2 regions of the Streptomyces sp. NPDC050534 genome follow, and region 1 is predicted to be linked to the other one. Evidence: riboswitches for the same ligand, from Rfam matches in the RefSeq annotation. Region 1 holds a riboswitch; the other holds the start of a gene.

What was found. Region 1 has a riboswitch for S-adenosylmethionine ahead of thrC (threonine synthase). Riboswitches for the same ligand answer to the same signal wherever they lie in the genome.
Region 2: linked by a shared signal. The riboswitch ahead of ACIBN2_RS36540 (aminotransferase class V-fold PLP-dependent enzyme) and the one ahead of thrC (threonine synthase) in region 1 are both predicted to bind S-adenosylmethionine.

What each region holds. Positions count from the first base shown of each region.
Region 1 covers NZ_JBITHF010000006.1:434,976-445,498, reverse strand. Annotated here, with positions in the region: gene nagA (N-acetylglucosamine-6-phosphate deacetylase) at 1-913, opposite strand, end outside; gene ACIBN2_RS22135 (ROK family protein) at 913-1,854, opposite strand; gene ACIBN2_RS22130 (ABC transporter substrate-binding protein) at 2,013-3,230, shown strand; gene ACIBN2_RS22125 (DUF3263 domain-containing protein) at 3,264-3,497, shown strand; gene otsB (trehalose-phosphatase) at 3,526-4,395, shown strand; gene ACIBN2_RS22115 (trehalose-6-phosphate synthase) at 4,383-5,783, opposite strand; gene ACIBN2_RS22110 (glucosyl-3-phosphoglycerate synthase) at 5,870-6,814, opposite strand; SAM riboswitch class I at 6,945-7,101, shown strand; gene thrC (threonine synthase) at 7,119-8,408, shown strand; gene ACIBN2_RS22100 (ubiquitin-like small modifier protein 1) at 8,495-8,770, shown strand; gene ACIBN2_RS22095 (cold-shock protein) at 9,221-9,427, shown strand; gene groL (chaperonin GroEL) at 9,788-10,523, shown strand, end outside.
Region 2 covers NZ_JBITHF010000013.1:247,209-257,731, reverse strand. Annotated here, with positions in the region: gene ACIBN2_RS36570 (hypothetical protein) at 1-285, opposite strand, end outside; gene ACIBN2_RS36565 (heme-copper oxidase subunit III) at 431-1,051, shown strand; gene ACIBN2_RS36560 (c-type cytochrome) at 1,132-1,941, shown strand; gene ACIBN2_RS36555 (Rieske 2Fe-2S domain-containing protein) at 1,938-2,993, shown strand; gene ACIBN2_RS36550 (cytochrome bc complex cytochrome b subunit) at 2,990-4,624, shown strand; gene trpD (anthranilate phosphoribosyltransferase) at 4,747-5,811, shown strand; SAM riboswitch class IV at 5,899-6,015, shown strand; gene ACIBN2_RS36540 (aminotransferase class V-fold PLP-dependent enzyme) at 6,180-7,556, shown strand; gene ACIBN2_RS36535 (Lrp/AsnC family transcriptional regulator) at 7,608-7,889, opposite strand; gene ACIBN2_RS36530 (rhomboid family intramembrane serine protease) at 7,886-8,620, opposite strand; gene ACIBN2_RS36525 (hypothetical protein) at 8,787-9,026, shown strand; gene ACIBN2_RS36520 (NYN domain-containing protein) at 9,061-10,404, shown strand.

The DNA.
Region 1 (10,523 bases):
CGCTGACCTCGACCTCCAGCGGGCCGAGCATGTACCTGCCGTCGACGAAACCGGCCGCGTCCATCGCGTCTGTGATGAAGGCGACCCGGTTCGCGCCCGCGTGATGGAACGCCAGCTGGAGGGAGGCCGGGTGCAGATGCGTGCCGTCGTTGATCAGCTCGACCGTGACGCGCTCGTCCTCCAGAAGGGCCGCGATCGGGCCGGGCGCCCGGTGGCCGATCTGCGGCATCGCGTTGAACAGGTGCGTCGCGACCGTGGCACCGGCCTCGATCGCCGCCGCCGTCTGCTCGTACGTCGCGTCCGTGTGCCCGACCGCCGCGATCACGCCGTGCTCGGCCAGCAGACGCACCGAGTCGATGCCGCCCGGCAGTTCGGTGGCCAGCGTGACCATCTTGGCCCTGCCGCGTGCCGCGTCGATCAGCTTGCGCACCTCCGCCGGGTCCGGGTCGCGCAGCAGCACCTCCGAGTGGGCGCCCTTGCGGCACGGCGAGATGAACGGCCCCTCGAAGTGGATGCCGGCGATGTCCCCCTGCTCCGCGAGCTCGCTCAGCAGCCCCGCCCGCTGGGCGAGGAAGTCCATGTCGCCGGTGACCGTCGAGGCGACGAGCGTGGTCGTGCCGTGCAGCCGGTGGGTGTGAATGCCCTTGAGGACCTCCTCGACCGTGCCCGAGGTGAAGGAGGCTCCGCCGCCGCCGTGGTTGTGGATGTCGACGAAGCCGGGCACCACGTAGTGGCCGCTGACGTCGATGACCTGGGAGTTCTCGGGAGCCGCGGCGGCGATGCGGGTGCCGTCGACGGCGACGCGGCCGTCGGTCACCGTGCCGGTGGGCAGTACCACCCGGCCGCCGGTGAGTACCTGCGGGTGCGTCGTGGCTGGTCGCGCAGTTCCCCGCGCCCCTGGGGCAGCTGCCATCAGGTGGTTACCTCCGTGCGGTCAGTTGTAGTGAGGAGGTCCCAGGCCATGAGGCCGGCACCGAGACAACCCGCCGTGTCCCCCAGTGCCGCGGGGACGATCGACGGCAGTTTTTGGAAGGTGACCCGCTGCCGGACGGCGTCCCGCAGAGGCGTGAACAGGGTCTCCCCCGCCTCCGCGAGGCCGCCACCGATGATGAGGGTGCGCGGGTCCAGCAGGGTGAGGGCGGTGACCAGGCCGTCGGCCAGGGCGTCGATCGCGTCCTGCCAGACCCGGACGGCGTTCGGGTCACCGGACGCGACGGCCTTCGCGCAGTCCGCGGCGTCCGCGTCGGGGTCGCCGCAGGCCGCAGCCCACGCCTCGCTGACGGCCGCCGCGGAGGCGTACCGCTCCAGGCAGCCGGTCTGCCCGCACGGACAGGGGCTGCCCCCCGGCCGCACGACGATGTGGCCGATCTCGCCGGCGAAGCCGTGCGCCCCCGCCTCCACCCGGCCCGCGATCCCGATGGCGCCCGCGATGCCGGTGCCGAGGGGGATGAACAGGAAGCGGTCGGCGCCCTTGCCCGCCCCGATCCGGCCCTCCGCGAGGCCGCCGGTGCGCACGTCGTGGCCGAGGGCGACCGGGACGCCGAGCCGTGCGGACAGCCGGTCGCGCAGGGGGACGTCGCGCCAGCCGAGGTTGGCCGAGTAGGAGGCGATGCCCCGGTCGGCGTCGACGATGCCGGGGACGGCGACGCCGGCCGCGGCCGCGGGCTCGCCGAAGCGGCCGGCGCCGTACGCGCTGAGCTCGGCGGCGAAGTCGAGGATGGTCTCGACGACCGCGTCCGGCCCGCGCTCGCGCCCGGTCGCCCGGCGGGCCTGATGCAGCAGCTCGCCGTCGGCCGCCACCAGTGCGGCCTTCATCCCGGTGCCGCCCACGTCGAGGGCGATGACATGTCTCACGGGGGACAGTGTGGCCCCAGGACCCGCAAGAGGTCTAGTCCACTCACGTGGTGTAGACCTGTCGTGTCCACATATTGAACAGCGAGACAGCAGGGTTGGGGTCACAAGCAGTGCAGCGGCGTAGGACAGGAATGATCGCGGCGGTGTCCGCTCTGGGCATGACGGCGGTCCTCGGTGGCTGCGGCCTCACCGGCGGATCGGGGGACGTCACCCTGAGACTGGTCGCCGCGGACTACGGCGACTCCGCCGCCAACAGCTCCCAGAAGTACTGGGACAACCTTGTCAAGGAGTACGAGAGCAAGCACCCCGACGTGAAGGTCGAGGTCAGCGTCTACTCCTGGAACGACGTCGACCGCAAGGTCAAGGAGCTGGTCGACGCCGGCAAGGAGCCCGACATGGCGCAGATCGGCGCGTACGCCGACTACGCCGACAAGGACCTGCTCTACACGGCCGACGACCTGCTCTCCATCACCGCGCAGGCCGACCTCGCCTCCCAGCTCGCCACCGCGGGCCAGGTCAAGGGCGTGCAGTACGGGATGCCGTTCGCTGCCTCCACGCGGCTGCTCTTCTACAACAAGACCCTCTTCAAGCGCGCCGGTCTCACCCCGCCGAAGACCTGGACCGAACTCGCCTCCGACGCCAGGGCGCTCAAGCAGCAGGGCGTGAAGTACCCGTACGCGCTGCCGCTCGGCCCCGAGGAGGCGCAGGCCGAGACGATGCAGTGGCTGCTGAGCGGCGGCGGTGGCTACACCGACGACGTCGGCACCTACGGCATCGACTCCGCGCAGAACGTCCACACCTTCGACTGGCTCAAGGACGACCTGGTCGACAAGGGACTGACCGGTCCCGTCGCGCCCGGCAGGCTCAACCGCGCAGCCGCCTTCGCGGCCTTCGCCAACGGCGACGTCGGCATGCTCAACGGCCACCCCTCGCTGATGAAGATCGCCGCGAAGAAGGGTGTGAAGTTCGGCATGGTGCCGATGCCCGGCGCCGACGGCGAGAGCAAGAACGCGATGGGCGTCGCCGACTGGATGATGGCCTTCAAGAAGAACGGCCACGCCCAGCAGGTCGGTGACTTCCTCGACTTCGTCTACAGCACCAAGAACGTGCTCGCGTTCTCCCGCGAGTACGACCTGCTGCCGGTCACCACCTCCGCATCCGAGGTCATGAGCGCGGACAAGCGGGACGCCGACCTCAAGCCGTTCCTCGACCAGCTTCCGCTGTCCGAGCTCTACCCGGTCGGCAACACCTCCTGGGCGCAGGTCGCCGCGGCCGTCAAGAAGGACATAGGCAAGGCGGTCGCCCCGAACGGCAGCCCCGAGGCCACCCTCACGCAGCTGCAGTCGACGGCGTCCATGGCGGAGAGCGCGCAGTAGGCGCTGTCAGTGCCGGGGGCTACGGTGCAGGGCATGGAGCAGGAGCAACTGGACGACCGCGAGCAGGCCGTTCTCGCCCTGGAGCGCAGGGGCTTTTCGGGGCCGGGCGCGAAGGAGCGCGCCATCCGCGAGGAGCTGGGCCTGGCCCCCGTCCGCTACTACCAGCTGCTGAACGCCCTCCTGGACGACAAGAGGGCGCTCGCCCACGATCCGGTGACGGTGAACAGGCTGCGGCGGGTCAGGGAACAAAGACGGGCGGAACGCTGAAGGGGGCACCCCCGGCTAAGGTCGCCGTATGGGCACCCCTACGGACACGGACTCGACGCACTCCATGGACCCCCTGCCGACGCCTGCCACCCGGGCCGGCCGCGACGGACTCGCCGCGATCCTCGCCGGTCCCGGCAAGACGGTGGTCGGACTCGACTTCGACGGCACACTCGCCCCGATCGTGGCGGACCCCGAACAGGCCCGCGCGCACCCGGAGGCGGTGTCGGCGCTCGCCGCCCTCGCCCCGAAGGTCGCCTCCGTGGCGGTCGTCACCGGCCGCCCGGCCGGCGTCGCCGTCCGGCACGGCGGCTTCGCGGGCGTCCCCGGCCTGGAGCACCTGATCGTCCTCGGCCACTACGGCGCCGAGCGCTGGGACGCCGTCAGCGGCGAGGTCAGCGCCCCCGCCCCGCACCCCGGCGTCGCCGCCGTCCGGGCCGAGCTGCCCGGGGTGCTCGACCGCGAGGGCGCGTGGCAGGGCACCTGGATCGAGGAGAAGGGCCGCGCCGTCGCGGTCCACACCCGCCGCGCCGCCGACCCCCAGGCCGCCTTCGAGGCGCTGCGCGCACCCCTCACCGACCTCGCCACGCGCCACGGCCTGATCGTCGAGCCCGGCCGCCTGGTCCTGGAACTGCGCCCGCCGGGCATGGACAAGGGCGTGGCCCTGCTGGAGTACGTCCGCGAGACCGGCGCCTCGGCCGTCCTCTACGCCGGCGACGACCTCGGCGACCTGCCCGCCTTCTCCGCCGTCGACCGGCTGCGCGCCGACGGCGTCCCGGGCCTGCTGGTGTGCAGCGGTAGCGACGAGGTCACCGAGCTGCGGGAGCGCGCGGACATCGTGGTGGACGGCCCGGCGGGGGTCGTGCGGCTGCTACGCGGACTCGCGGCTCAACTCGCCTGACCCCTCAACGCGTTCAGCTGGTCCAGGAACCACTGCGCGGGCGGCAGCGCGGTCGCCGCTGCCGCCAGCCGCTTCGTCCGCTCGGCCCGCTCCCCGGCGGGCATGGTCAGCGCCTCGTGCAGCGCGTTCGCCGTCTCCACGATGTCGTACGGGTTCACGGTGATCGCGTCCTCGCCCAGCTCCGCGTGGGCGCCCGCCTCCCGCGAGAGCACCAGCACGCATCCCTCGTCGGAGACCACCGGCATCTCCTTCGCGACGAGGTTCATGCCGTCCCGGATCGGGTTGACGAGGGCGACGTCGGCCAGCCGGTAGGCGGCCAGCGAGCGCGCGAAGTCGTCCTGGACGTGCAGCACGACCGGGGTCCAGCCGGGCGTCCCGTACCGGGAGTTGATCTCCTCGGCGACCCGCTGCACCTCGGCCGTGTAGTCCCGGTACACGGCGAGGTCCTGCCGCGACGGGTACGCGAACGCCACGTGCACGACGCGCTCGCGCCACTCGGGCCGGTCGTCGAGCAGGTGCCGGAACGCCAGCAGCCCGCGCACGATGTTCTTCGACAGCTCGGTGCGGTCGACCCGCACGACCGTCCTGCGGCCCTCACCGATCTCGCTCCTGAGTGCGGCCATCCGCTCGGCCACGTCGGCCTCGTGCGCGCGCTGCCGCAGGAAGTCCGCGTCCGCGCCGAGTCCGTGCACGCCGACCTCCGTGCCCCCGAGTCCGCCCACCAGGGCCGTGCAGCAGGCCGTGAACGCGTCCGCCCAGCGCCGGGTGAGGAAGCCGAGGCGGTCGGCGCCCAGCATGCCGCGCAGCACCTGCTCGGCGATGTCGTCCGGCAGCAGCCGGAAGTACTCCGCCGGCGCCCACGGCGTGTGGGAGAAGTGCCCGATCCTCAGGTCCGGGCGCAACTCCCGCAGCATCCCCGGCACCAGGCACAGGTGGTAGTCCTGCACCAGTACGGCCGCGCCCTCGGCGGCCTCCTCGGCGAGCGCCTCGGCGAAGGCCCGGTTGTAGGTCTCGTACGACGCCCACTGCCGGCGGAACTCCGCGTCGAAGACCGGCTCCAGCGGGGTCTGGTAGAGCAGGTGGTGGACGAACCAGAGCACCGAGTTCGCGATGCCGTTGTAGGCGTCCGCGTGCACGCCGGCGGGGATGTCCAGCATCCGTACGCCGTCTTCGCCGACCCCGCGCCGCACCGCCTCCCGGTCGCCGTCGGACAGGGCCGAGCACACCCACAGGACGTCCGTGTCCGGGCCGATGGCGGACAGGCCGGAGACCAGCCCGCCGCCGCCCCGCTTGGCGGACAGTGAGCCGTCGTCCTGCACCTCGTACGAGACCGGTCCGCGGTTGGACGCGACCAGCACCTGATGAGCAGCGCCGTTCGTGGAAGCCATAAGCCACAACCTAGCCCGGCCCGGAAACGCTCAAACGTTTGCTTGCCCCTCGCGGGTGGACCGTATACGTCTGGTGACCGGCCGGCTCAGGCGACCCGGCGCTCGGCGTACTCGGCGATCTCCGCCATCGGCGGGCGTTCCTCGGTGTCCACGGAGTAGGTCCGCGGCTCGAAACCGTCCTCGCCCCGCTCGAACTGGGTCAGCGACGGCCGGACGAGATGACCGCGGGCCAGCCTCAGCTGCGCCGTGCGGTAGATCGCTGCGGCCATGCGGCCCAGCGCCTGCCCGTCCTGGTGCCGGTGCTTGCGCACCCCGACGTCGACCTGGGCGAGCGCGTCGAGGCCCACCAGGTGCAGGGCGTCGACCAGCATGCCCAGCTCGACGCCGTAGCCGACCGGGAAGGGGAGCTGTTCCAGCAGGCTGCGGCGGGCCGCGTACTCCCCGCCGAGCGGCTGGACGAAGCCCGCCAGCTGCGGCCAGTGCATGTTCAGCAGCGGACGCGCCATCAGCTCGGTGACCCGGCCGCCCTGGCCCGCCGCCCCGGCGAGCGGGCGGTCGTACATGCCCTTGACCAGATCGACCTCCGGGTCGGTGAGCAGCGGGCCCACGATCCCGGAGACGAAGTCGGAGGAGAACTCCTTCAGGTCGGCGTCGATGAAGCAGACGACGTCCCCGCTCGTGACGAGCAGGGAACGCCACAGGACCTCGCCCTTGCCGGGCACGGCCGGGATGCGCGGCAGGATCTCGTCCCGGTGCTCCACCCGCGCGCCCGCCGCCGCTGCCACCTCGGAGGTGCGGTCGGTGGACCCCGAGTCGACGACGACGATCTCGTCGACCAGCGGGACCTGCTGCATGAGGTCGTGACGGATGATCGCGACGATGTCGCCGACCGTCTCCTCCTCGTTCAGCGCGGGCAGGACGACGGAGACCGACTGGCCCGTGCGCTGTTTGGCGGCCAGTATTCGGTGGAGCGGGCGGTCGGCCACGGACCAGGAGCGGGTGCGCAGCCAGCGCTCGACTTCTTCCAGCACGGTCGGCGGCTCCTCACTGTTGTCTCGCGTTACGGACGGCTCTCTCAACTGTCCTGGCCGTCGGTTACAGTCTTGAACAACGCCGATGACCATCACATGTCCGGGGTCACCGCCGTTCACAACCGCATACAGCTCATCCAGAGGGGCAGAGGGAAACGGCCCGTTGAAGCCCCGGCAACCCTCCAGCCGGTACTCGTTGATCAGTGCTGATCGTTCCGCGAGGCTCCCCGGCTAGGGAAGGTGCCAAATCCGTCTCACGGCGAGATGCGTCGTGAGGAAGATGAGGAGAAAGGGCCTCGCCTCCATGGCTGCGCAGACTGCTGCAAGCACCACCGACTCCACGAACGTCGACCTCGGCCCCGCCGCCGCCCTCAGCTGCCGCGAGTGCGGACACCGGGTGCCCCTCGGACCGGTCTTCGCGTGCGAGGAGTGTTTCGGCCCGCTCGAGATCGCGTACGACTTCTCGGCCTACGACGCCGAAGAGCTCCGCAAGCGGATCGAGGCGGGCCCCGCGAACATCTGGCGCTACGCGCCCCTGCTGCCCGTCCCGGCGGACGTGGCGGACAAGCCGAACATCAACCCCGGCTGGACCAAGCTCGTCAAGGCCGACAACCTCGCCCGCGAGCTGGGCGTGACCGGCGGCCTGTACGTCAAGGACGACTCCGGCAACCCGACGCACTCCTTCAAGGACCGCGTCGTCGCGCAGGCCCTGGAGGCGGCGCGCGTCTTCGGCTTCACCACCCTCTCCTGCTCCTCCACGGGCAACCTGGCCGGCGCCGTGGGCGCCGCGGCGGCCCGCGCCGGCTTCCGCTCCTGCGTGTTCATCCCGCACGACCTGGAGCAGGGCAAGGTCGTCATGGCCGCGGTCTACGGCGGCGAGCTCGTCGGCATCGAGGGCAACTACGACGACGTGAACCGTTTCTGCTCCGAGCTGATCGGCGACCCGGCCGGCGAGGGCTGGGGCTTCGTCAACGTCAACCTGCGGCCGTACTACGCGGAGGGTTCCAAGACCCTGGCGTACGAGATCTGCGAGCAGCTCGGCTGGCGGCTGCCGGACCAGCTGGTGATCCCGATCGCCTCCGGCTCGCAGCTCACGAAGATCGACAAGGGTCTGCAGGAGCTGATCAAGCTCGGGCTCGTCGAGGACAGGCCGTACAAGATCTTCGGCGCCCAGGCCGAGGGCTGCTCGCCGGTGTCGACGGCGTACAAGGCGGGGCACGACGTGGTCCGCCCGCAGAAGCCGAACACCATCGCCAAGTCGCTGGCGATCGGCAACCCCGCCGACGGTCCGTACGTGCTGGACATCGCGCGGCGTACCGGTGGTGCGGTGGAGGACGTGAACGACGAGCAGGTCGTCGACGCGATTCGGCTGCTCGCCCGGACTGAGGGGATCTTCGCGGAGACCGCCGGGGGCGTCACGGTGGGCGTCACGAAGAAGCTCATCGAGAACGGTGTGCTGGATCCGACGCTGACGACCGTTGTTCTCAACACGGGCGACGGTCTCAAGACGCTGGACGCGGTGGCCGGCACAGGGCTGACCGCGACCATTCGTCCGAACCTCGAGTCGTTCCGTGAGGCCGGGCTCGCCGAGTAGGTAGTTGTTCGTCTGCGGGCCGGTGGGGGCCGGTCGCGCAGTTCCCCGCGCCCCTGACGGGCGTTGTAGCTGACCGGAGGTTTCACGTGAGCGTCAAGGTTCGTATCCCTACCATTCTGCGCACCTACACCGGTGGGCAGGCCGAGGTCGTCGCCGAAGGTGCGACCCTCGCCGATGTCATCGCCGATCTGGAGAAGAACCACACGGGAATTGCCGCCCGTGTGCTCGACGATCAGGGCAAGCTGCGCCGCTTCGTCAACGTCTATGTGAACGACGACGACGTGCGTTTCGAGCAGGGTCTTGAGACGGCCACTCCGGACGGCGCCGGAGTCTCGATCATCCCGGCCGTCGCCGGAGGCTGAAGAACAGGTCGCGCGCCCCGATTATTACCGTCGGTAAGGTCGGTTACGAAGAGTTCATCGAATTGCCCCCTCCGTGAGAGAAGCGGAGGGGGCAATTCTGCATGGTTGAGCACGGTACAGTTGGGGAACCGGCTCGGATCTGCATGCCGGATGCATATGGCTTCTGACTTCTCGGGCAGCGAGAAGTCGCCAAAGTGTGCAGGTTTTTTGTGTCTTATGCTCCTTTTATGGGGCCCGACTTGCCCTGAATTCTGATGAATTCTCGGTAAATTCCCGACCGGTCGTGCCCGGATTTCTCGTCCGATTGACCTGTTGCAGACGGCAGTTGGACAGATACATTCAGCCGCGGTCGACGCGTTCCGGCGCACGCCCCCAACCGTGGGGGGTGAGGTCTGACCCGGATCCGCGAAGCGCGGGTCCGTGCAAGGGCCAGTAATAGGGGAGTTAGGCATGGCTCAGGGCACCGTCAAGTGGTTCAACGCGGAGAAGGGGTACGGCTTCATCGCGGTCGACGGTGGTGCGGATGTTTTCGTCCACTACAGCGCGATTCAGATGGACGGATACCGCACCCTGGAAGAGGGTCAGCGGGTCGATTTCGAGATCTCGCAGGGCCAGAAGGGGCCGCAGGCGGACATGGTCCGACTGGCGACCAGCTGAAGCACGCGCCGGGTCAATCGCAGCGACGTTCTTCCGTTCTTGATCGAAGGGTCCGCGCCCTGGGTGCGGACCCTTCGGCATGCCCGGGTCCGGACGCTCGGAGGCGCGGAGGCCGTCCGCCCGGAGACCCCGCCCGGCCCAAGGGACGCCCGCCCAGTCCCCGGGAGGCGCTTGCACTCGCATGGGTCGAGTGCTAATCATTGGCGTTAGCACTCTGAAGGTGAGAGTGACAAAGATGGACCGGGTCGGTGAGGCCCGCAGGCCGGGTGGGGCAAGGAACCACGAGGCATGCGTGCCGTCCGTCGCGGGCGCGGGCGCGGTCCGAAGGAATCACCCCCAGTCCTGGAGGGACCACTTCACATGGCCAAGATCATCGCGTTCGACGAGGAGGCGCGGCGCGGCCTCGAGCGCGGCATGAACCAGCTCGCGGACGCCGTCAAGGTGACGCTCGGCCCCAAGGGCCGCAACGTCGTCCTCGAGAAGAAGTGGGGCGCCCCCACGATCACCAACGATGGTGTCTCCATCGCCAAGGAGATCGAGCTCGAGGACCCGTACGAGAAGATCGGCGCCGAGCTGGTCAAGGAAGTCGCCAAGAAGACGGACGACGTCGCCGGTGACGGTACGACCACGGCGACCGTTCTCGCCCAGGCCCTGGTCAAGGAGGGCCTGCGCAACGTAGCCGCCGGCGCCAACCCGATGGCCCTCAAGCGCGGTATCGAGAAGGCCGTCGAGGCCGTCTCCGGTGCCCTGCTGGAGCAGGCGAAGGACGTCGAGACCAAGGAGCAGATCGCTTCGACGGCCTCCATCTCCGCCGCCGACACCCAGATCGGCGAGCTCATCGCCGAGGCCATGGACAAGGTCGGCAAGGAAGGCGTCATCACCGTCGAGGAGTCCCAGACCTTCGGTCTGGAGCTGGAGCTCACCGAGGGTATGCGCTTCGACAAGGGCTACATCTCGGCGTACTTCGCCACCGACATGGAGCGGATGGAGGCGTCGCTCGACGACCCGTACATCCTGATCGCCAACTCCAAGATCGGTTCCGTCAAGGACCTGCTCCCGCTCCTGGAGAAGGTCATGCAGTCGGGCAAGCCGCTGC
Region 2 (10,523 bases), on a different contig from region 1:
GTCCTGCGGCCGGCCGATCAGCAGCAGCACCGGCGGGCAGTTGAACACCTCGTCCTTGATCTGCCGGCAGACACCCATGCCCCCCATGGGCACGGACTCGCCGTCCAGGACGCAGACGTCGATCCCGCCCTTGTCCAGCTCCGTCACGACGGCCGCGGGCGTCGCGCACTCCACGAACTCGACCACGGGAACGTCGGGAGCGGGCCTTCGCCCGGTGGCCAACCGGACCTGTTCGCGGGTGTTGGAGTCGTCGCTGTAGACCAGCACCGTGGCGGTCGGCTGCATTGTTCCTCCGAGACGTCAGCGTCGTACGGGAAGGCCCGTTGCGGCGGATGTTACTCCGTTCAACACCACGTCAACACTGGTATGGACGGCAGCAACACTCCGAACGGCACCCCCCGGAGTGAGGGCGGGATAAGCGACCGACATAATGTCGGACGTGGCGACAGCAACGACAGTAGATACCGGGCACGCGCACCCGTCGGTCAACCGGCCGAACCTCACCAGCGTCGGAACCATCATCTGGCTGAGTTCCGAGCTGATGTTCTTCGCGGCCCTCTTCGCGATGTACTTCACCCTGCGATCGGTGACCGGTCCGGATCACTGGAAGGAGATGGCGAGCCATCTCAACCTTCCGTTCTCCGCGACCAACACCACGATCCTGGTGCTCTCCTCCCTCACCTGCCAGCTCGGCGTCTTCGCCGCCGAGCGCGGGGACGTGAAGAAGCTCCGGGGCTGGTTCATCGTCACCTTCGTGATGGGTGCGATCTTCATCGGCGGTCAGATCTTCGAGTACACGGAGCTGGTGAAGAAGGACGGGCTCTCCCTGTCCTCCGACCCGTACGGCTCGGTGTTCTACCTGACCACCGGGTTCCACGGCATGCACGTGACGGGCGGCCTCATCGCCTTCCTGTTCGTCCTCGGCCGTACGTACGCGGCCAAGAGGTTCACCCACGAGCAGGCGACCGCGGCCATCGTCGTGTCCTACTACTGGCACTTCGTCGATGTCGTGTGGATCGGCCTCTTCGCCACGATCTACCTGATCAAGTAGCCGGGCCCGTCCCGCGCGTGCGCCGTAGGGCGCACACCACACAAGCATCGACGCAGAAGATCCTGACACCGGGGTAATCCGTGAAAAAGCTCTCCGCACGACGACGCCATCCGATGGCGGCGCTCGTCGTCCTACTCCTCGCGCTGGCATGCACCGGGGGGCTGTACGCCGTGTTCGCGCCCGCGAGCAAGGCGCAGGCCGACGTAGCTGCCCAGTCTCTCGCCATCGACGAGGGCAAGAAGCTCTTCTCCGTCGGCTGCGCTTCCTGCCACGGAACCGGCGGTCAGGGCACCTCCGACGGTCCGAGCCTCGTGGGCGTGGGCAGCGCGGCCGTCGACTTCCAGGTCGGCACCGGCCGTATGCCGGCCCAGCAGCCGGGCGCGCAGGTCCCGAAGAAGAAGGTCGTCTACACACAGGGCGAGATCGACCAGCTCGCGGCGTACGTCGCCTCGCTGGGCGCCGGCCCGACCGTGCCGACCAAGGACCAGTACGGCCCCGAGGGTGCCGACATCGCCAAGGGCGGTGAACTGTTCCGCACCAACTGCGCGCAGTGCCACAACTTCACCGGCAAGGGCGGTGCGCTGACCCACGGCAAATTCGCGCCGGACCTCAACGGTGTCGACCCGAAGCACATCTACGAGGCCATGCAGACCGGCCCGCAGAACATGCCTTCGTTCCCCGACACCACGCTGACGGAGCAGAACAAGAAGGACATCATCGCGTACCTCCACGCGGTCAACGGAGACGACACCGAGAGCCCCGGCGGCCTTGAGCTGGGCGGACTCGGCCCGGTCTCCGAGGGCCTGTTCGCCTGGATCTTCGGACTCGGCGCGCTGATCGCCGTCGCCGTTTGGGTCGCCGCTCGGACCGCAAAGGCCAAGAAGTCATGAGTAGCCAAGACATTCCAGAAGAGAACCTGCCCGCTGAGCAGGACGCGTACGGCGCCGTAAGCGTCGCGGACGAGAAGGACCCGTTCGCGGACCCCGGTCTGCCGCCCCACGAGCACCGGGTGCAGGACATCGACGAGCGGGCCGCCAAGCGGTCCGAGCGTGTGGTGGCCATGCTGTTCACGGTGTCCATGCTCGCCACGGTCGGCTTCATCGCCTCGTACGTGGCGATCCCGCACGACAAGGCGATCTACGTCTTCCCGATCGGCCACATCAACGCGCTGAACTTCGCGCTGGGTCTGACCCTGGGCCTCGCGCTGTTCGCGATCGGCGCGGGCGCGGTCCACTGGGCCCGCACCCTGATGTCCGACTTGGAGATCGCCGACGAGCGTCACCCCATCGAGGCCTCGCCCGAGGTCAAGGCCAAGGTGATGGACGACTTCCGGCAGGGTGCCAAGGAGTCCGCGCTCGGCCGCCGCAAGCTGATCCGCAACACGATGCTCGGCGCGATGGCCCTGTTCCCGCTCTCCGGCGTCATGCTGCTGCGTGACCTCGGCCCGCTGCCCGGGACCAAGCTCCGCCACACGCTGTGGTCCAAGGGCAAGCTGCTCGTCAACATGAACACGAACGAGCCGCTGCGTCCCTCGGACGTCGCCGTCGGCTCGCTCACCTTCGTCAAGCCCGAGGGCCTGGAGGAGCACGACGAGGACTTCCAGACCCAGATCGCCAAGGCGGCCGTGATGATCGTCCGGATCCAGCCGGACAACATCAAGGACAAGCGCGAGCTCGAGTGGTCGCACGAGGGCATCGTCGCGTACTCGAAGATCTGCACCCACGTCGGTTGCCCGATCTCGCTGTACGAGCAGCAGACGCACCACGTGCTGTGCCCCTGCCACCAGTCCACCTTCGACCTCTCCGACGGTGCCCGGGTGATCTTCGGCCCCGCCGGCCACGCCCTGCCGCAACTGCGCATCGGCGTGAACGACGAGGGCTACCTCGAGGCGCTCGGCGACTTCGAAGAGCCCGTCGGTCCTGCATTCTGGGAGCGCGGATGAGCACCAACGACACCACCGCGGCACGCCGCGGAAAGGCGCCGGCCGGCGAGCGCGTCGCCGACTGGGCGGACGGCCGCCTCGGGATCTACTCCCTGGCCAAGTCCAACATGCGCAAGATCTTCCCCGACCACTGGTCGTTCATGTTGGGTGAGGTCTGCCTCTACAGCTTCATCATCATCATCCTCACGGGTGTGTACCTGACCCTGTTCTTCCACCCGTCGATGAACGAGGTGGTCTACCACGGCAGCTACATCCCGCTGCAGGGCCAGATGATGTCCGAGGCCTTCAACTCGACCCTGCACATCTCGTTCGACGTGCGCGGTGGCCTGCTGATCCGGCAGATCCACCACTGGGCCGCGCTGATCTTCCTCGCGGGCATGTTCGTGCACATGATGCGTGTGTTCTTCACCGGCGCGTTCCGCAAGCCGCGTGAGGTCAACTGGCTGTTCGGCTTCCTGCTGCTCGTCCTGGGCATGTTCACCGGCTTCACCGGTTACTCGCTCCCGGACGACCTGCTCTCCGGCACCGGTGTCCGCTTCATGGAGGGCGCGATCCTGTCCGTGCCGGTCGTCGGCACGTACCTGTCGATGTTCCTCTTCGGTGGCGAGTTCCCGGGCGGCGACTTCGTGGCCCGCTTCTACTCGATCCACATCCTGCTGCTGCCGGGCATCATGCTCGGTCTGCTGGTCGGCCACCTGATCCTGGTCTTCTACCACAAGCACACGCAGTTCGCGGGTCCCGGACGTACGAACAACAACGTCGTGGGCATGCCGCTGCTGCCGGTGTACATGGCCAAGGCCGGAGGCTTCTTCTTCCTGGTCTTCGGTGTCATCGCGGCCATCGCGGCGATCGCCTCGATCAACCCGATCTGGGCCATCGGCCCCTACCGTCCGGACCAGGTGTCCACCGGCGCCCAGCCCGACTGGTACATGGGCTTCTCCGAGGGCCTGATCCGTGTCATGCCGGGCTGGGAGATCAACGCGTGGGGCCACACGCTCGTCCTGGGCGTGTTCATCCCGCTGGTGGTCTTCCCGCTGGTCCTGGTCGCGATCGCGGTCTACCCGTTCGTCGAGTCCTGGGTCACCGGCGACCGGCGCGAGCACCACATCCTGGACCGTCCGCGCAACGCCCCGACGCGTACCGCGTTCGGTGCCGCGTGGGTCTCGTGGTACTTCGTGCTGATGATCGGTGGCGGCAACGACCTGTGGGCCACGCACTTCCACCTGTCGATCAACGCGATCACCTGGTTCGTGCGTATCGGCTTCTTCGTGGTGCCGGTCCTGGTGTTCATCGCCACCAAGCGGGTCTGCCTGGGCCTGCAGCGCCGCGACAAGGACAAGGTGCTGCACGGCCGCGAGTCGGGCATCATCAAGCGCCTGCCGCACGGTGAGTTCATCGAGGTCCACGAGCCGCTCAGCCAGGACGCGCTGCACACGCTCACGGCGCACGAGCAGTACAAGCCGGCCGAGATCGGCCCGACGACCGACGAGAACGGCGTCGAGCGCAAGGTGAAGGGCTCCGAGAAGCTGCGCGCCAAGCTCAGCGAGGCGTACTTCGGCGACGAGTCCCAGATCCCGAAGCCGACCGTCGAGGAGTACAAGGAGATCACGAGCGGCCACGGCCACCACTGATCGCCCAGGCGTCGCCACGCCACACGAAGGGCCCTGTCCGGTGTTCGGACGGGGCCCTTTGCCATGCCTTCCGGCTGGATAGGGTGGGGTCACACTCTTCTACGACACCCAGGAGCGGCCTTATGAGCGCTGTGACCCCCGCTGGAGGCGACACCGCGGCGGGCCGTTCCTGGCCCGAGGTGCTGAACGCCCTGCTGTACGGCCGCGACCAGAGCTCCGACGCGACGGCCTGGGCGATGGACCAGATCATGCGCGGCGAGGCGACGGACGCGCAGATCGCGGGCTTCGTCGTGGCCCTGCGCGCCAAGGGCGAGACGGTCGAGGAGATCACCGGTCTCGTGCGGACCATGTACGAGCACGCCAAGGTGATCGAGGTACCGGGGCGGACGGTGGACATCGTCGGCACCGGCGGCGACGGCGCCAAGACCGTCAACATCTCCACCATGTCGGCGATCGTCGTCGCCGGCGCGGGCGCCACGGTCGTCAAGCACGGCAACCGCGCCGCGTCCTCGGCGTCCGGTGCCTCGGACGTCCTGGAGAAGCTCGGCGTCAATCTGGAGCTGACCCCGCAGCGGGTGGCCGAGGTGGCGCAGGAAGCGGGGATCACCTTCTGCTTCGCCGTCAAGTTCCACCCGGCACTGCGTCATGCCGGTGCCGCGCGCGGCCAGTTGGCCATCCGCACGGTGTTCAACATCCTCGGCCCGCTGACCAACCCCGCCCGGGTGCGGGCCCAGGCGGTCGGTGTCGCCGATCCGCGGATGGCGCCGGTCGTAGCGGGCGTCTTCGCCGAACGCGGCAACTCCTCCCTGGTCTTCCGCGGGGACGACGGACTGGACGAGCTGACCACCACGGCCACCTCCCGGGTGTGGATCGTCCGCGACGGCAAGGTCACCGAGGAGACCTTCGACCCCCGTGAGGTCGGCATCGAGCTGGTGCCGGTCGAGGCGCTGCGCGGCGGCGACCCGTCGTACAACGCCGAGGTGGCCCGCAGGCTTCTCGACGGCGAGCAGGGTCCCGTGCGGGAGGCCGTACTGCTGAACTCGGCGGCCGCGCTCGTCGCGCTCGACCCGGGACCGGGGCCGCTCGCCGAGCAGATCCGCGCCGGGATGGCCAGGGCGGCGGAGTCGATCGACTCCGGCGCGGCCAAGCGGGCGCTGGAGCGCTGGGTGGCGGCCAGCAACGCGTAGGGCCGCTCCGAGCGGCAGCGGGATCGGGGTCCCGGCATCCGGACACGGGTTGCGGGACCGCGATCATTTCACGTACGTTCCTGTCCAGGTCATGAGTGACAGTCATGAGGCCCCGGCCGACTGTCCGGCAACCCTCCGTCCGTGGCGGGGTGCCCCGGGTGAGGACCAGGCCGTAGGCAGCGAGGTCTACGGCAAGCGCGGACCCCTCGCGAAACACCAGGGGTCCTGGTCGTCGAGGGAGCCCTCTGTGAGCAAGCGAATGCGATAGGGCGTCGAGCCCCGCCTCCGCGTACCCCTTTTCACCTTCTCCCGTGCTCGAGCCGTACCGCTCGCACGGTGAATCCGCTTACCCCTCACAGGAGTTCGCCATGTCTGTCTCCACCGCTGCCTGCGCCCAGTCCGTTTGTGCCCCGCTGCCCGTTCTGGGGCGGGATGTCACCGTCCCGCTGGTCACCGGTGGCGAGGTCACCTACGCGGCGCTCGACTACGCGGCCAGTGCGCCGGCCCTGCAGCGCGTCTGGGACGACGTGGCGGCCTACGCCCCGTACTACGGCAGCGTCCACCGGGGCGCCGGATACCTTTCCCAGCTGTCCACCGACCTGTTCGAGAACGCCCGCCGCACGGTCGCCGAGTTCCTGGGCTGCCGGTCCGACGACCAGCTGGTCTTCACCCGCTCGACCACGGACTCGCTGAACCTGCTCGCCCGTGCGCTCCCCGCCGGCTGCCAGGTCTTCGTCTTCGAGACCGAGCACCACGCCGGCCTGCTGCCCTGGCAGGACGCCGAGGTCACCTACCTCGACGCGCCGCGCACCCCGCAGCAGGCCGTGGCGACGCTGGAGCGCGCCCTCGCCGACCGCACCGCATCCGTTCAAGAGGGCCGCGGCCCGGCGCTGGTCTGCGTCACCGGCGCCTCCAACGTCACCGGCGAGCTGTGGCCGGTGCGCGAGCTGGCCGCCGCGGCGCACGCCCACGGCGCGCGGATCGTGCTGGACGCCGCGCAGCTGGCTCCGCACCACCCGGTCTCCGTGCGGGACCTCGACGTCGACTGGGTCGCCTTCTCCGGACACAAGCTGTACGCGCCCTTCGGCGCCGGTGTGCTGGCCGGCCGCGGCGACTGGCTGCGGGAGGCGGAGCCGTACCTGGCGGGCGGCGGCGCCAGCCGCAAGGTCACGCGGCGGGCGGACGGGGGAGTGGACGTGGAGTGGCACGACAGCGCCGCCCGGCACGAGGCCGGCTCCCCGAACGTGATCGGCGCCTACTCCATCGCCTCGGCCTGCAAGGCCCTGACCGAGGCGGGCTTCGACACCCTGGTCGCGCGCGAGGAGCAGCTGATCACGAAGGTCCGCGAGGGTCTTGCCGAGGTGCCGCAGATCAAGATCCTGTCCCTCTTCGGCGACGACGCCCCCCGGGTCGGCGTGCTCTCCTTCGTCGTCGAGGGCTGGAACAGCTCGCACTTCGCCGCCGCCCTCTCCGCCGAGTACGGCATCGGCGTCCGCGACGGCCTCTTCTGCGCCCACCCCTTGGTCCGCACCCTCCTGGGCAGCGACCCCCGGACGCAGGGCGAATGCGGCGCCCCCGAGGCCGCGCCCGGCGAGAAGTCCCTCAACGCCATCCGGGTCAGCTTCGGCGCCGGCACCCCCGACGAACACGTGGACCGGTTCGTCGCCGCGGTGAAGGAACTGGTCCGCGAGGGCGCCAAGTGGCAGTACCGCACGGAGGACGGCCGCTGCGTGCCGGCGGTCTGAGCGCGCTACGCCCGAAGGCGGTGTCCGTGAGCGGTCAGGAGGTCAAGGAGGTCAGGAGTCCAGGCCGATCGCGAACGCCGCCTCCAGGTCGTGCTGGGAGTAGGTGCGGAACGCGACGTGCGTGTCCGTGGCCTCCACGCCGGGGATCTTGCTGATGCTGCCCGGGATGACCTCGGCCAGGTCCTCGTGCTGCTTGACCCGGACCATGGCGATCAGGTCGTACGTGCCGGTGACCGAGAAGACCTCGCTCACGGACTCCAGCGCAGCGATCGACTCCGCGATCTCGGGGATCCGGTCCACGCTGGTCTTGATGAGGACGATCGCGGTGATCACGGCTGGTTCTCTCCCTCGGGGGCCGGAGCTGGGGCGGACTTCACTCTAGTCGTACGGCCGAACCTCACCCAGGCGTAGAGAAACCCCAGCCCGAAGCCCACCAGGTGGGCCAGGTACGCCACCCCCGGACCCTGGTCCGCGCGGCCCGCCGCCAGCCACTGCAGGGTCGCCCAGAACGGTAGGACGACCCACGCGGGGAAGCGCACGGGGAGGAAGAAGAGGAACGGGAGCAGGCTTGTGACCCTGGCCGCGGGGAACAGGTACAGAAACGCGCCCAGGACGGCGGAGATCGCCCCGGACGCCCCCACCAGCGACTGCTCGGAGGCGGAATTGGCGGCCGCGTACCCCAGCAGGGCCAGGTAGCCGCAGCCGAGGTAGAAGAGGGCGAACTCCGTGCGGCCCATCCGCTCCTCGGTCATCACGCCGAAGACGTAGAGGAAGAGCATGTTGCCGAGCAGGTGCACCCAGCTGCCGTGGACGAACAGGGCCGTGGCAGGGGTCAGGACGGCCCTGGGGGAGCCCTGGAACAGCTCGGCCGGAATCACCCCCCACCGGTGGAAGTACGCGCGCTGGGCGGCGAGCAGCGCGTCCCCGGAGCCGTAGGCCTGGTTCAGACCCGATGCCGGGGAGATCACGAAGACCAGGCAGCACAGGATGAGCAGCGTGTACGTGACGGGCGCCGAGGGGTACCGGCTCGTTCTGCTGACGGTCGGGCTCCGGTGGCTGATCATGGACACAGAGCATGACGTAAGGGGGCGCACTCGCACAGAACGCCTCGCCGCCGTGGACAGGCGGGCGGCGGGTCGCCGCCAGGCCGTAGGGTTACGGCCACACGCTCCAGGGAAGCTGGCGCGTCGCGGACAATAGACGGCCTAGAAGGAAAAGGTACAAGTCACGATGACGGTTCCCCTGCCGACCGCCTCGACACGGTGGCGCTGCACCCTCTGCGGCAACCTCACGCGGTTCGACGTGACCCGCTCGTCGAAGGTCGTCGAGTACATGCACCTCGATCTGGCCGGCGAGCCGAAGGTGGAGGAGCGCGAGGTGGTCAGTGAGACCATCGAGTCGGTGCGCTGCCGCTGGTGCAACGCGGTGGACCAGGTGGAACTCGTGGACAGGCCGGGCGCCGACTCCTGAGCGGAGCGGCCCCACAGGTAATGGGGTGTGACGGATGGCGGAGACCGCGGGCGGGGGGCCGGACGACGGCACCGCCGAGGTGCTTGACCGTCCGCTGGCCGACGGAGTGCGCCGCAGGGTCGTCCAGATCGTCTCGGACGGGTTCGGCGGGCTGACCGTCGTCGAGCTGCCCGCACAGCTCAGGCAGTACGCCCGCTTCACCCCCAGCCGCCGGGCCAAGTTCGCCGGCAACGCGATGGCGGCCGCGCTGGAGACCGATCCGCTCTTCCGGCAGCGGATCGGGGAGAAGCTCAGAGAGGCCCAGCCGGAGCTCGCCGGCGCTCTCGACTCCGGCTCGCCGCCCCCGGCCGCGGACCCGCTCGACGTGGCGGCCGCGGCCTACGTTCTGCGGCCCACCGGCTGGGTGAAGCTGGTGACCGCGGCCGGTGAGGAGGCCCAGCGGGCCGACGCCGAGCGCGCCGACGAGGAGAGCCGGGCCGAGCTGGAGCGGCTGCGCGAGGAGCTCGAGCGGGCCCGTGAGCAGACCCGGCTCGACACCGAGCGGCTGCGCACCGATCTGGACGCCGCCCGCAAGGAGGCCGACTCGGCGCACCGCAAGCTGCGTGCGGCCCTCAGCGACGTCAAGCGGGGCGAGGCGGCCCTGCGCAAGGCCCAGGGCGAGATGGACTCCGCGCGCGCCGAGGCGCAGGCGCAGGTGTCCGCCGCGGAGAGCGAGTCCCGGCGCCTGAAGGCGCGGCTCGGCGAGGCGGAGTCCGCCCTGGAGGCCACGCGCAGAGCGGCGCGCGAGGGGCGCAGTGTCGAGGACATGCGCGTGCGACTGCTTCTGGACACCCTGCTGGACGCGACCCAGGGACTGCGCCGGGAACTGGCGCTGCCACCCGTCTCCGTACGGCCCGCGGAGACCGTCGACGCGGTCGAACCGGGACGAATGACCCCGAAGGACATCGCAGCGCGGGCACTGTCCGAGAACGACCCTGCGATCCTGGACCAGTTGCTCGACCTGCCGCAGGCGCACCTGCTCGTCGACGGCTACAACGTCACCAAGACCGGCTATCCCCAAATGCCCCTGGAGAAGCAGCGGTTGAGGCTGCTCGGCCAGCTCTCGCAGCTCGCCGCGCAGACCGGTGCCGAGGTCACCTGTGTCTTCGACGGGGCCGAGCTGGTCGCACCGGTGCTGCTGGCGCCCCCGCGCGGCGTGCGGGTGCTGTTCTCCAAACCGGGCGTGACGGCCGACGAGTTGATCCGCCAGCTGGTGCGCGCCGAGCCGCCGGGGCGGCCCGTCATCGTCGCCTCCACCGACCGCGAGGTGGCCGACGGGGTGGCCAAGGCGGGTGCCCGGCCGATCGCCTCCGCCATGCTCCTGAAACGGCTTTCCTAGCGCGCTGTCCTGAAGGTCGAACTTCTAGGTTTAATGCCCGAATTGGCGGGATCGTCACGCAACGTAGTGTCAACCGCGCATCACCGCACGTGAGTTGTGTGTAAAGAATGCATGCTGTG